Regions from separate parts of the Paenibacillus sp. FSL R7-0340 genome, predicted to be linked through region 1. Evidence: riboswitches for the same ligand, from Rfam matches in the RefSeq annotation. Region 1 holds a riboswitch; the other holds the start of a gene.
What was found. A riboswitch is a leader RNA that binds a small molecule or an ion and turns the genes downstream of it on or off. The one in region 1 is predicted to bind FMN.

Region 1 (6,153 bases):
CTGGAGCAGTTACCTGTTCAGTCAGGTACCCGTTTTCCAATGGTTATGAATCTGGTGACACGAGCTGTTAGTGGTCCCCTGGATATTCGCGGGGATCATTCGGACCTGTACTATGGTTTGAATACAGGCTGGGTCATTTTGACGGCAAGTACACCACAGGCTGTGTATGATATGAACATCATGGCACTAAAAATCGCAGAGCATAGCGATGTTCGGCTGCCTGTAATGGTCGCATATGACGGTTTTTATACGTCCCATCAAAAACGTAAAGTGCAATATTTTGCCGATGCTGAGACCGTGCGCGGTTTTGTAGGTCCTAACCCGAACTTGAATTATCCGAATATTACGGATTTTGATCATCCTGTTACCGTGGGTGCGCATATGAACGGTGATGACCTGACGAATAATCATGTTCAGCTATCCGAAGCACTGAAGCTGTCAGAAGGAGTATATGAGCAGGTAGCAGCAGAATATGCCGCTTTATCCGGTCGGGAATACCCGATTTTGGATCTGTATCATATGGAGGATGCTGAGGTCGCGGTATTCCTGTTGAATTCGGCGGCTGAATCGGCCAAGGATGTGGCGGATCAACTCCGCGCGCGCGGGATTAAAGCTGGTGTGATACGTCCGAATATCATCAGACCGTTCCCAGCTGCACAACTGCGGGAAGCATTACGCGATGTCAAGGCGCTGCTGGTAGGTGAACGTGCAGATTCGTATGGGGCAGACGGCGGTAATTTAACGCATGAAATTAAAGCGGCCTTGCAGGAGGACCCGCTGAACCGGACACTCGTGTTGAGTCGTATATTTGGCTTGGGCGGCAAGGATTTTTATGCGGAAGATGCAGAGGGGTTCTTCCAGCTTGCGATTGAGGCGGCAGAGGCCGGACGAGCCGAGAAGCCCTTTGATTATTACGGAATTAATCCGGGTTCACCGGACAAGGTGATGCCGCAAGTTATGCAACCGCCACGTGGCAATGCATACCGTACGGGTCTGATTCAGGTTACGCCGGACGAGGCGACCGGGAAGCTCAAAGTCAAGGTACCACCCCTGCGGTCGTTGACGAGCAAACCACGCCGTCTTACACCAGGTCACGGGGCTTGCCCAGGATGTGGGGCATTGTCTGCGCTGGAACTGTTTTTCAAAGGTATTGAAGGGGATATTGTCGTGCTGTTCCAGACAGGCTGCGTATATGTGACGACGACAGGGTATCCATATACATCACACAAACAACCGATGATCCACAATCTTTTTCAAAACGGGGCCGCTACACTTTCGGGAGCGCTGGAAGCTTATATGGAAATGAAGCGCCGCAATGAAATTGAGATGTCGGACGATCCGACCTTTATCATGATCAGTGGTGACGGTGGAATGGATATTGGTATGGGTTCTGCGATTGGTGCGGCTCTGCGTAATCATAAGCTGATCATGCTGGAATATGATAACGAAGGGTACATGAATACAGGTTCACAGCAATCGTACTCCACTCCGCTCGGTCACATGACCAGTACGTCGGGTGTAGGGAAAATGCAAAAAGGAAAGCAAGGGCATCACAAGGATACCGTGCAAATCATGGCTGCTTGTAACATTCCGTATGCTTTTACAGCAGCTGAAAGTCATCCGCAGGATATGCTGCGTAAAGCAGCCAAAGCTCAATGGTATGCGAACAACGTGGGTACGGCCTATGGTAAGATCCTGTGCGCCTGCCCGCTGAATTGGAAATCCGAAGACAGACTGGGCACCAGCATTGTGGGCGCCGCAGTCGAGTCCTGTTTCTTTCCTTTGTACGAAATAGAGCAAGGCAGTACGACGATTACGTATAATCCGGAAGACAAGGGAAAACGGATTCCAGCTGCAGAATGGTTGAAATTAATGGGTAAAACGAAGCATCTTCTCAAGGAAGAGGCTACGCTGGCTACCTTTGAGCAGGAGATTGAGCGTCGCTGGACTACCCTGAAAAAGAAACATGAAATTTCAGAGCTATAATTCTGTTTTTTTGCATAATCATCGATTAGCATTGTTAGCCGCTGTTACTGTAGTGGTTCGATCAAGATTCTTTGCGCTTATTGCGCAAAGAATCTTTTTTGTCGTTTATGGGTTGAAGCATAAAAAAACAGGTAATGATTTCCGATATAGGAGTGGAGGCCTATAAGAGGCACGTTAAAAAGTTTTCTTCTGAATTTTAAGATGCAATGAGGTGCAGGTAATGATTAAGCTGAATACAGTTGAAATAATCGAAATTATAAAGAAGCAGATCCCTAAGGTTATGAACATCAAGCCAGTAGAACTAAAATTTACGGACGATTTTGGACGGGCATCGCTGGCAGCGACAGAACACAAATTCACGCTGACGAACCAGCACTATTCTGCCAAGGTGATGGATTGCGTGTTAGAAACACAGGTACGCCCCATTTTAATGTGTGAAATTATTTATTTTCTGAAATGCGAGTTTATTGACGGACATGTTGATGTGCGACTGGATTATGAGGCATGTTCTGAGGAAGGGCGGGGACCTGTTGCTTCAGCCGTAATTACCTTTGATCATGCAACAGAGTTGGGAGTCGAGGAACTGGCCGATCTGATTGACTTGGCGCTTCATATGAATGATAAAACCTGGTTTGAAGAACTCTCCAGCCAATATGTCAAAACCAAAGCAGGCGCTTCTATTAGATAACTTGCTTTTTTTAGAAGTCGGTGCTAATATACGTAACAAGTTTAATGTTAATTCAATTAAATAAGAGCAAGATCCTTCGGGGCGGGGCGAAATTCCCCACCGGCGGTGATGACATGTTTGTGGATCGTTTTTGTGAGAAACAGCATGGCTTAGTCCGTGACCCGGATGCTGAATGATCGGCAGAAGGTGGACCTGGTGCAAATCCGGGACCGACAGTATAGTCTGGATGGGAGAAGGATACGAAGCGCATGTGCATGACGTGACATGTGCCGATTTTTAGCATACCCAATTGTGCGTACGGCTTATTTCGTTGTAGGACAGCATCGGGCGATAGCTTGCTTAAGCTTTCTTTTTGATGGGTGTTCTGAGCGTATTTGGTTGTATCCTCAGTCATGCTTTCTATTGGCAAACCTATGATTTCATGTCGTCTTAAGATGCATATGAACTGCGCTTGTATACTACAAATGTGACTCTCATCACCCCCATGACGGATTGAATCCGAACTGGGGGTTTTTTGCGCTTATAGCTGATGAATTAGGGATAAACTGAAATGTAGTGGAAAGGAGTGAAGACATGTTTACCGGATTAGTTGAGGAAGTGGGTCGCATTCAAACTATTTCCAAAAGCGGTGAAGCGATGGTGCTGGGGATTTCGGGTTCCGTGGTGTTGGGCGATTTGAAAATAGGAGACAGTGTCTCGGTTAATGGCGTTTGCCTGACGGCGATACGGATTGGTTCGAAAGACTTTAAGGTTGATGTGATGCCGGAAACCTTTCGCAGCACTAATCTGAAAGAGTTGAGATCCGGCAGCCGAGTCAATCTGGAGCGAGCGATGACGGCGAGTGGAAGGTTCGGAGGACACATCGTGCAAGGACATGTGGACGGGACGGGAACGATTCGAGGGGTGACATCAGACCAGAATGCAGTTGTGTTCGAAGTTGAGCCTAAAAATCAAACATTATTTAAATATATTCTACTCAAAGGGTCAATCACAATTGATGGTATCAGCCTCACAGTCGCACAGCGTACGGGAGATACCTTTGCCGTATCCATTATTCCCCACACTTTATCCGAAACGGCCTTACAAGCCAAACGTGAGGGGGATACCGTCAATATCGAATGTGATATTTTGGGCAAATATGTAGAACAGCTTTTAAATTACAGAGGTGCAGCGGAGGCGGAGAGAGTAGAAAAAGCTCCTCTCAGTTTGGACTATTTGGCGAAACACGGCTTTGCCTGATATTGAATGGTAAGCCTGTTTAGGAGCATTCGTGGCACAAGACATAAGGAGGAAAGTGTTATGGATAGAGGTAGCCAAACAAGTGCAATGGCAAACGTCATGGAGCATGGCGAGTTGGAACATGACGAAGAGATTCGTTTGGATTCCATCGAAGAAGCGTTGGAGGATTTAAAAAACGGTAAAGTCGTTATTGTAGTGGATGATGAACAGCGCGAAAATGAAGGCGATTTTATCGCTTTGGCTGAAAAAGCGTCGCCTGAGGTCATTAATTTCATGATTACAGAAGGTCGCGGGTTGGTCTGTGTGCCAATCACACGACAAAGAGCCGAAGCTTTGGAATTGCATCCTATGGTAGAGCAAAATACAGATTTCCACGGTACTGCCTTTACGGTATCGGTAGATCATATGGAGACAACAACGGGTATTTCAGCGGCCGAGCGCTCCTTGACTGTACGCGCCTTGGCAGACGAAGCAGTCACAGGAAGTGATTTCCGCAAGCCTGGTCACATGTTCCCGCTGATTGCTCGCGATGGTGGTGTCTTGCAGCGTGCTGGTCACACTGAAGCGGCTGTTGATCTGGCCCGACTCAGTGGCTTCAAGCCTGCTGGGGTCATTTGCGAAATTATAAAGGAAGATGGCTCAATGGCCCGCCTGCCTGATCTGGCAGTGGTCGCCAAGCGACATCAATTGAAGCTGATCAGTATTCAGCATTTGGTGGACTACCGTCGTCGTTTGTCATTGTAAAAATACATCTCAGTTCCAAGTAAATCTGAAGTATTATCCGAAGTCCCTAAATAATTAAACTATGAGAGGTTGATTAAACATGGCACGTTTTCTAGAAGGTAATCTCGTATCGAACGGTTTAAAATATGGTATTGTGGTGGGCAGATTTAATGAGTTTATTACGAGCAAGCTGTTAAGCGGCGCAATTGACGCCCTTCAACGACATGGTGCGCAGGAAGATGAAATTGATGTAGCCTGGGTTCCGGGTGCATTTGAAATTTCACTGATTGCACAAAAAATGGCTGCAAGCGCCAAATATGATGCCGTAATTACGCTGGGTACGGTCATCCGTGGTTCTACTTCACATTATGATATCGTCTGCAATGAAGTGGCCAAGGGTGTGGCAGCAAGCAGCCTGAAAACGGGAGTGCCTGTTATTTTTGGGGTAGTGACGACAGAAAACATTGAACAGGCTATTGAACGAGCAGGTACGAAGGCTGGTAATAAAGGTTGGGATTCTGCATTGGCTGCGATTGAAATGGCCAATCTCGGCAAGCAATTTTAATTATAGGAATAGCTGAATAGAACGGTATAAACTGCAAGGTGAAAAGGGATTGGATTGTTAAGCAAGGCGATGACGTATATACTACAGAAAGAGGGATTGATAACGTAGAGCATAAGTGCTATAGGGAAAGGTATTGTTGAATGATGATTGGAGTAAGGCAGGGGGAAGCACATTGACAGTCGTAAACTACAAGCTGGAAACATTCGAGGGTCCGCTGGATCTACTGTTGCATCTGATTGATAAAGCCGAGATCGACATTCAGGATATCCCGATTAGCGATATTACTGATCAGTATATGGCTTTTTTGCACAGTATGCAGGAGCTGGAACTGGACATTACGAGCGAGTTTCTGGTGATGGCGGCGACGCTCTTATCTATTAAGAGTAAATTGTTGCTTCCCAAGCCACCTGTGATGGAATATGACGATTTGGATTTTTATGAGGAAGAGGATTATGATCCACGTGAGGAACTGGTCCGCAAGCTGGTGGAGTATCGTAAATATAAAGGGATTGCTCGCCATCTAAGTGAACGTGAGTGGGAGCGGAGTCTAATTTATGGCAAGGAGCCAGAAGATCTAAGCGCATTCCTGCCCACTGAACCCGCAAATCCGGTGCATGGGCTGCATGCAAGCGATTTGGTCGCGGCCTTTCAGCGTGCTTTGCGCAAAGCAGAACGACGTACGACGGTAACCCGTGTTCATCGAGACGAAATTTCAGTCAAGGACCGTATCCGGCAAGTTATCGGGGCGTTAGAGATGCTGGGGAACGGAGGACGGCTGCTGTTCTCCAAGCTGATGCATGAGGATATGTATCGGCATGAGGTGGTTGTGACCTTTTTGGCTATCCTTGAACTGATGAAAATGAAACAAATTTTCTGTTATCAGGAGAAGCTTTTCGATGATATTGTAATGGAGTGGAGAGGGGATTTACGGGTTAATGGATTATCTGAAGCT
Region 2 (6,153 bases), 2.2 Mb from region 1:
ACATATGCCCGTCAGCAACAGCAGGAGGAACAGCCGCAAGCACAAGTTTTGACCTACGGCAGTCTGCGCATAGATTTTGATCATTTTACAGTCATACGCAATGAAAATGAAATTCAGCTAACAGCCAAAGAGTCCGATATTTTGAAGCTGTTTGTAGCCAATCCGAATCGGGTATTTACAAAAGCACAATTATACGGATTTATTTGGAAAGACGATTATATGGGCGACGAGAACGTGATTAACGTCCATATTCGCCGCCTGCGTGAGAAAATCGAAGAAGATCCCTCTCATCCTGTCCACATTAAAACGCTATGGGGCATTGGCTACAAATGGGAGAATGGTTGATATGAACATCGAAAACATTTCTCAATGGATTATCGTCCTCATCATGTCAATCGTTATAGTATGGCTTTGGCGGGAGCGTGTGGCCTATAAGCGCAAAATAAAGGATATCCGAACCCTACTAGAGCGGATCGTGACGGTGAATCATGCGGAAAAGCTGCTATATGTCACAGGTGACGTTGAACTGCAACGACTCATGACGGAAATTAACCGACTACTGGACTTGAATCTCAGAGTGTCTGCCGATTACAACCGTAGCCAAATCGCTATGCGCAAAATGATTTCGAACATTTCCCACGATCTCAAGACCCCGCTTACGGTTGTGCTTGGATATGCCGAGATGCTGGATGGCGATCCGACTATTTTGCCAGAAGAACGTATAAAGCTGCTATCCAAAATTCATCAAAAGACAAGCGAGGCGATTGAGCTGATCGGCAGCTTTTTTAGCTTGGCGAAGCTGGAGGCTAATGATACGGATATTCCATTGACTCGACTGGAAGTGGGAGAACTGTGCAGACGCAGCATTTTGGAGTTTTATGACCTGCTGACCGCACAGGGGTTTACTGTGCATATTGAGATCCCAGAGCACCCCATTCATGCCTTGGGGAACGAAGGAGCGATTGGGCGGGTACTGAACAATCTGATCTCGAATGCCATTCGCTACGGGGCAGACGGACGGACGCTGGGTCTGGCTCTATCGGAACAGCAGGATACGGTGTGTATCGAGATATGGGATCGTGGGAAAGGCATACAGGAATCTGAGCAGGACAAGGTTTTTGAACGCATGTACACACTGGAGGACTCCCGCAATAAGGCGGTACAAGGCAGCGGACTGGGCCTTACGATTGCCAAACGCCTGGTTGAAGCGATGAACGGAGAAATTCAATTAACTAGTAGACCATATGAGCGGACGGTCTTCTCTTTTACATTGAAGAAAATCAACTATTAGTCGAACTAAACATGCTCAACTTAATAAATTTGTAAGAATCACGAAAGAAAAATGAACATTTTGCCCTTTATCCTTGAATTATCAGCAGTATACGAAGGGAGAACACCCATGACTTACGTAATACGTACACATCAGTTGACCAAGGCCCTGAAGGGCAACGAACTTGTAGCGGGAGTCAGTATGAATGTGCGCAAGGGAGAAACCTATGGATTTCTCGGTCCTAACGGGGCAGGCAAGACGACGATAATGAAAATGATTACGAATCTGCTCAAGCCGACATCGGGTGAAATTGAATTATTCGGTGAAAAATTAACGCCGAAGTCGTATCATCTGCTCGGACGGATGGGTTCAATTATTGAATACCCGATTTTTTATGACAGGCTGACGGCACAGCAAAATCTCGAACTTCATTGTGAATATATGGGCTACTATAATAAGCAGGCTGTTCAGGATGCCCTGGAATTAGTGAATTTGCGAAATGCAGATGACAAGCCGGTAAAGGATTTTTCGCTAGGAATGAAACAACGTCTCGGGATTGCCCGCGCTATTGCGACTAAGCCAGAGCTACTCATTTTGGATGAACCCATTAATGGTCTGGACCCAGTGGGAATCAAGGAAATCCGCCAACTATTCCACATGCTATGCAAGGAATATGGGATGACCCTGCTCGTGTCCAGTCATATTTTAGCGGAAATAGAGCAGATTGCGGATACGGTGGGCGTGATTAATCACGGACGACTGATTGAGGAAGTATCGATGGAGCAGATGCGGGAAACCAATACGGAATACATCGAATTTACGACCAACGATTGTAAGAAGGCGGCCTACGTCCTCTCCCATCATTTGAGCCTGAATAATATAAAGGTGATAAATGAACAGAGTATACGTATTTACGATACAAATGTACCGCAGAAACAAATTACGAAGACGCTCATCTTAAATGATATAGAGGTGGATTCCATTCATCAGAAAAGCAGCACGCTGGAAGACTACTTTTTTCGCCTGTTAAACGGAGGTGATCTCCATGCTTAAATTGATGCAGTTGGAGCTGAAAAAATTCCATCTGACGGGTTATATCCGTTCAGCCCTGATCGCCAATGCATGCATTCTTGGGCTGCTCTGTGTTATTGCGCTGGAAAGTCAAAGTGAAGGAATACCTGAATTCACACAGTACACTCAACTATTGGATCTAATAGACAATTTTGTAAGAGCTACATTTATTGTGTTTGCTTCCGTTCTCCTATGCCGCTTTATCGTCGGGGAATTTAAGTCCAAATCGATTACGATCTTGTTCATGTATCCGATTCATCGTCAAAAGCTGATGATCGCCAAACTCTTGGTCGTATTACTGTTCACGTTCTTGTCCATTATTATTTCGGAAATAATCATTACGGCTGCTATTCATCTGCTCAACCAGTTTGTTTTGATTGTACCGGATAACCTTACTCTTTCCATACTGGGGCAACAATCAGCACGGACGTTAATCAATGCCGTTGCTGCCAGCTTTATGGGACTGGTTCCGCTGTATATGGGGATGCGAAGATACTCTGTACCCACCACCATTGTGACCTCAATCCTGATTGTAGCATTGCTTTTCTCCAATAATAACGGCGCTACACTTAGCTCCATAGCCCCCGTGCAAATCGGCTTCTCTATACTGGGAATGCTTGTGGCTTATGCGGCGATTCGACGTATTGAGTATAAGGATATTACCTCGTAATATGTAATTTCGTAGAGCGCTTTCAAAAAACAGATGAAAATCATTGTTCGATATACACACATTTTTCACTGGACTTCATTCTAAAACAGGTATATCCTATAGGAGAAATTAAAAACGGAATAAGGATCTTCGGGGTAGGGTGAGATTCCCAACCGGCGGTATGGCTCATGGAGCTAAGCCCGCGACTCTGTATCTGGCAACAGGATACGGACTGATTTGGTGAGATGCCAAAGCCGACGGTAAAGTCCGGATGGAAGAAGATCGAAATATCAACATGCCGCGAAGTGGATGAATACTGCGTTATTGGTTTTGCAGTAACTTCATTTAACTTGCATAAAGCGGCAAGTTTATTTGATCAACCCCCGTCTTGCATGGCCATTCGCCATGGACGGGGGTTTTTGTGCCACCGGTCCTGTATTCGCAAGGAGCTAATTGAGTATGAGTCAATCTTCTACTGTACTAACATCCAAAGGTTTTGATCGTAGCTCCCACATGAAAAGTGGTTTTTGGCTGGTCGCAATTGGAGCAGCCTTGTGGGGCGCAGACCCGCTGTTTCGTATTATTTTGTTAAAGTCATTTACTTCAACACAAATTGTACTAATGGAGCATGTGCTGCTTTTCCTCGCTCTGACACCGATGTTGTGGAAGCATCGTGAGGAGCTCAAAGCGGTACGGCTTCGTCAAGTTTTCGCTATTTTGTTCGTCTCGTGGGGTGGCTCGGCTCTGGCCAGCGTAATTTTCACCATGGCACTCAGCAATGGTGATTTGAATGCTGTACTCTTACTCCAGAAGCTTCAACCCTTGGTCGCTATTATTCTAGCTCGTATTATTTTGAAGGAAATGTTGCCGCGTCATTTTGGATTATTAATTGTCGTCGCTCTGTTCGGGACGTATCTTCTGACCTTCGGTTGGTCGCTCCCCTTCGGACATGTTCGTGATTTTGTCCAGGTCGGTAGTCTACTTGCACTCGGTGCAGCAGTTCTGTGGGGCGGTTCGACAGTCATGGGAAGTTACTTGCTTCGTTCAATGAAATATGAAACGGTAACCTCCCTCCGCTTCATGGTCGCGCTCCCTCTGCTGATTGTCCTCACCTCTGTAGAGCATGCGCCATGGAATATGCCTGCCGGTACATGGGCGGGCGCAGCTGTGATTATCAATCTGCTATTGCAGGCATTGCTTCCGGGTCTTCTTAGCTTATTGCTGTATTACAAAGGCTTAAGTACGACCAAAGCGTCTTATGCTACGATGGCAGAATTAAGCTTTCCCATGGTTGGTGTCGTGATTAACTGGATCGCATTTCAGCAAATTGTCACTGTAGCGCAATTGACTGGTTTTATGCTCATCTGGATTACGCTCTTTATGATTTCACGTCAGCAAAAAAATTAACAGTTCAATGTCCCTTACATGACTCACCCAAGCCAAATTGTGTAGATGCTTTTGCATCTCTGATTTGGCTTTTTATGTATTCGTATTCATATAAATCATAGTTCTTTAGACCTATTTTCCGAAAAAAGTGTCTAAAACATGCAATTATTCCTCGTTTCTCAAAGATTACATCTATAAAATTCGTCGGTTTCTGTCGAATAAAACAATGTAGTGATCATCAGACACAGAGGAGCAATAACTATGACTAAAACAAAACAAACAGTTCCGTGGTGGAACAGGTTTCTCAAGCAGTTTTATTTAATGAGGACAAGATTAATAATATCTTTTTTGGCTGTGTTATTGATTCCGAGCGTACTTATCGGGTACTTTTCCTATCAGGGGGCTACGACACAACTCAGTCAGCAAATGGGCGGTTCCGTATACACGAATCTGTATCTGATCCGAAGCAATGTCAATCAGTATGTAGCGCCCATTATGAAAGACCTGGACGTGCTTACCACTGAAATCAAATCTGATTCCATTGGTACCAACCAAGAGGCCCTTCAGAAAAAGTTGGATGTCATCGTCAAGGCTCATCCCGAGCTAGATGCCGCGCTTCTCGGCAATGCGAAAGGGCAATACATACGTTCGCCGAAAAAACAGGAGGACGATTATGACCCCCGGGAGAGAAAATGGTACAAAAATGCAATGCTGGAAAAGGGAAAGGTATTCGTCGGTGTTCCAGTTGCCAGCGTCACGACAGGGAATTTAGTCGTTAATATATCGGGAACGCTGGAGGACGGTGAAGGAGCTGTTTCATTGGCTTTGAATCTGGACAAAATGGGTGAAAGTCTGCAGTCTGTTAAGATTGGTGAACGCGGAGGACTCATTATTGTTGATTCTGAACATAAAGTTGTATCTGGGACTGGAACAGCCTTTAACAAGGCAGGCAAAAAACCTGCTGACGCCATAGAGGGACTTCCCGAAGTGGCGACAACCGTCGAAAATGATACTCCTTCCATGTCGCAAATTCAATTTATGAATCGAGATATGCTGGCCTTTACACTTAAGGACCCTCTCACCGGTTGGAGCATTGTCGCACTGTCGGATCTGGAGGATTACAGTGATGCAGCCCAACCGATTCTGAAGCAAAGCCTAATTGTGATTGTCATTTCCATACTTGCCGCTGCAATCATCATTGTGCTTATGGTCCGCTCGTTCTTAATTCCGCTGCGCAAGCTGCAAGCAGGAACACGCATCGTCCGTGACGGAAATCTGACCGAACGTGTTAATCTATCCAGCAAGGATGAGTTCGGCGAACTGGCACAGAATTTTGACCAGATGACGCATTCCTTGCATACGATGGTTTCCGAGGTCAATCAAACGTCCTCCCGACTTGCTTCCTCTTCTCTGATGATCAAGGAAAGCACAGAGCAAACGACGGAGTCCGTACAACACGTAGCGGAAACGGTTATGGAATCCGCGGAAAATGCAGCCACCAGCGCCGAGGCGTCCGAGCAAACCGCTAATGCCGTTGAAGAAATGGCGAAGGGTGTCAGCACCATTGCCGAATCGGCAAGCTCCATCGTGGATTCAGCAGGACAAACCGAGCATGATGTGGCTCAAGGCAGTCAAATGATCAGCCATGTGCGGACACAAATGGACCGTATTCTGGAAGCTGTAAGCCAAACAGCTAGCCTGATGGATGAGCTATCCCAGCTCTCGGACGATGCGAAGCAGATGAATACAGCTATTGCCGCTATTGCCAAGCAAACCA

Region 2: linked by a shared signal. The riboswitch ahead of MKX59_RS21350 (DMT family transporter) and the one ahead of ribE (riboflavin synthase) in region 1 are both predicted to bind FMN.

The regions. Positions count from the first base shown of each region.
Region 1 is NZ_JBBOBY010000001.1:2,605,891-2,612,043, forward strand. It holds gene MKX59_RS11485 (thiamine pyrophosphate-dependent enzyme) at 1-1,986, shown strand, start outside; gene MKX59_RS11490 (IDEAL domain-containing protein) at 2,207-2,674, shown strand; FMN riboswitch at 2,743-2,916, shown strand; gene ribE (riboflavin synthase) at 3,248-3,913, shown strand; gene ribB (3,4-dihydroxy-2-butanone-4-phosphate synthase) at 3,974-4,657, shown strand; gene ribH (6,7-dimethyl-8-ribityllumazine synthase) at 4,737-5,201, shown strand; gene MKX59_RS11510 (segregation and condensation protein A) at 5,374-6,153, shown strand, end outside; gene scpB (SMC-Scp complex subunit ScpB) at 6,137-6,153, shown strand, end outside.
Region 2 is NZ_JBBOBY010000001.1:4,763,749-4,769,901, forward strand. It holds gene MKX59_RS21330 (response regulator transcription factor) at 1-345, shown strand, start outside; gene MKX59_RS21335 (sensor histidine kinase) at 347-1,291, shown strand; gene MKX59_RS21340 (ABC transporter ATP-binding protein) at 1,400-2,323, shown strand; gene MKX59_RS21345 (ABC transporter permease) at 2,316-3,011, shown strand; FMN riboswitch at 3,133-3,277, shown strand; gene MKX59_RS21350 (DMT family transporter) at 3,450-4,397, shown strand; gene MKX59_RS21355 (methyl-accepting chemotaxis protein) at 4,638-6,153, shown strand, end outside.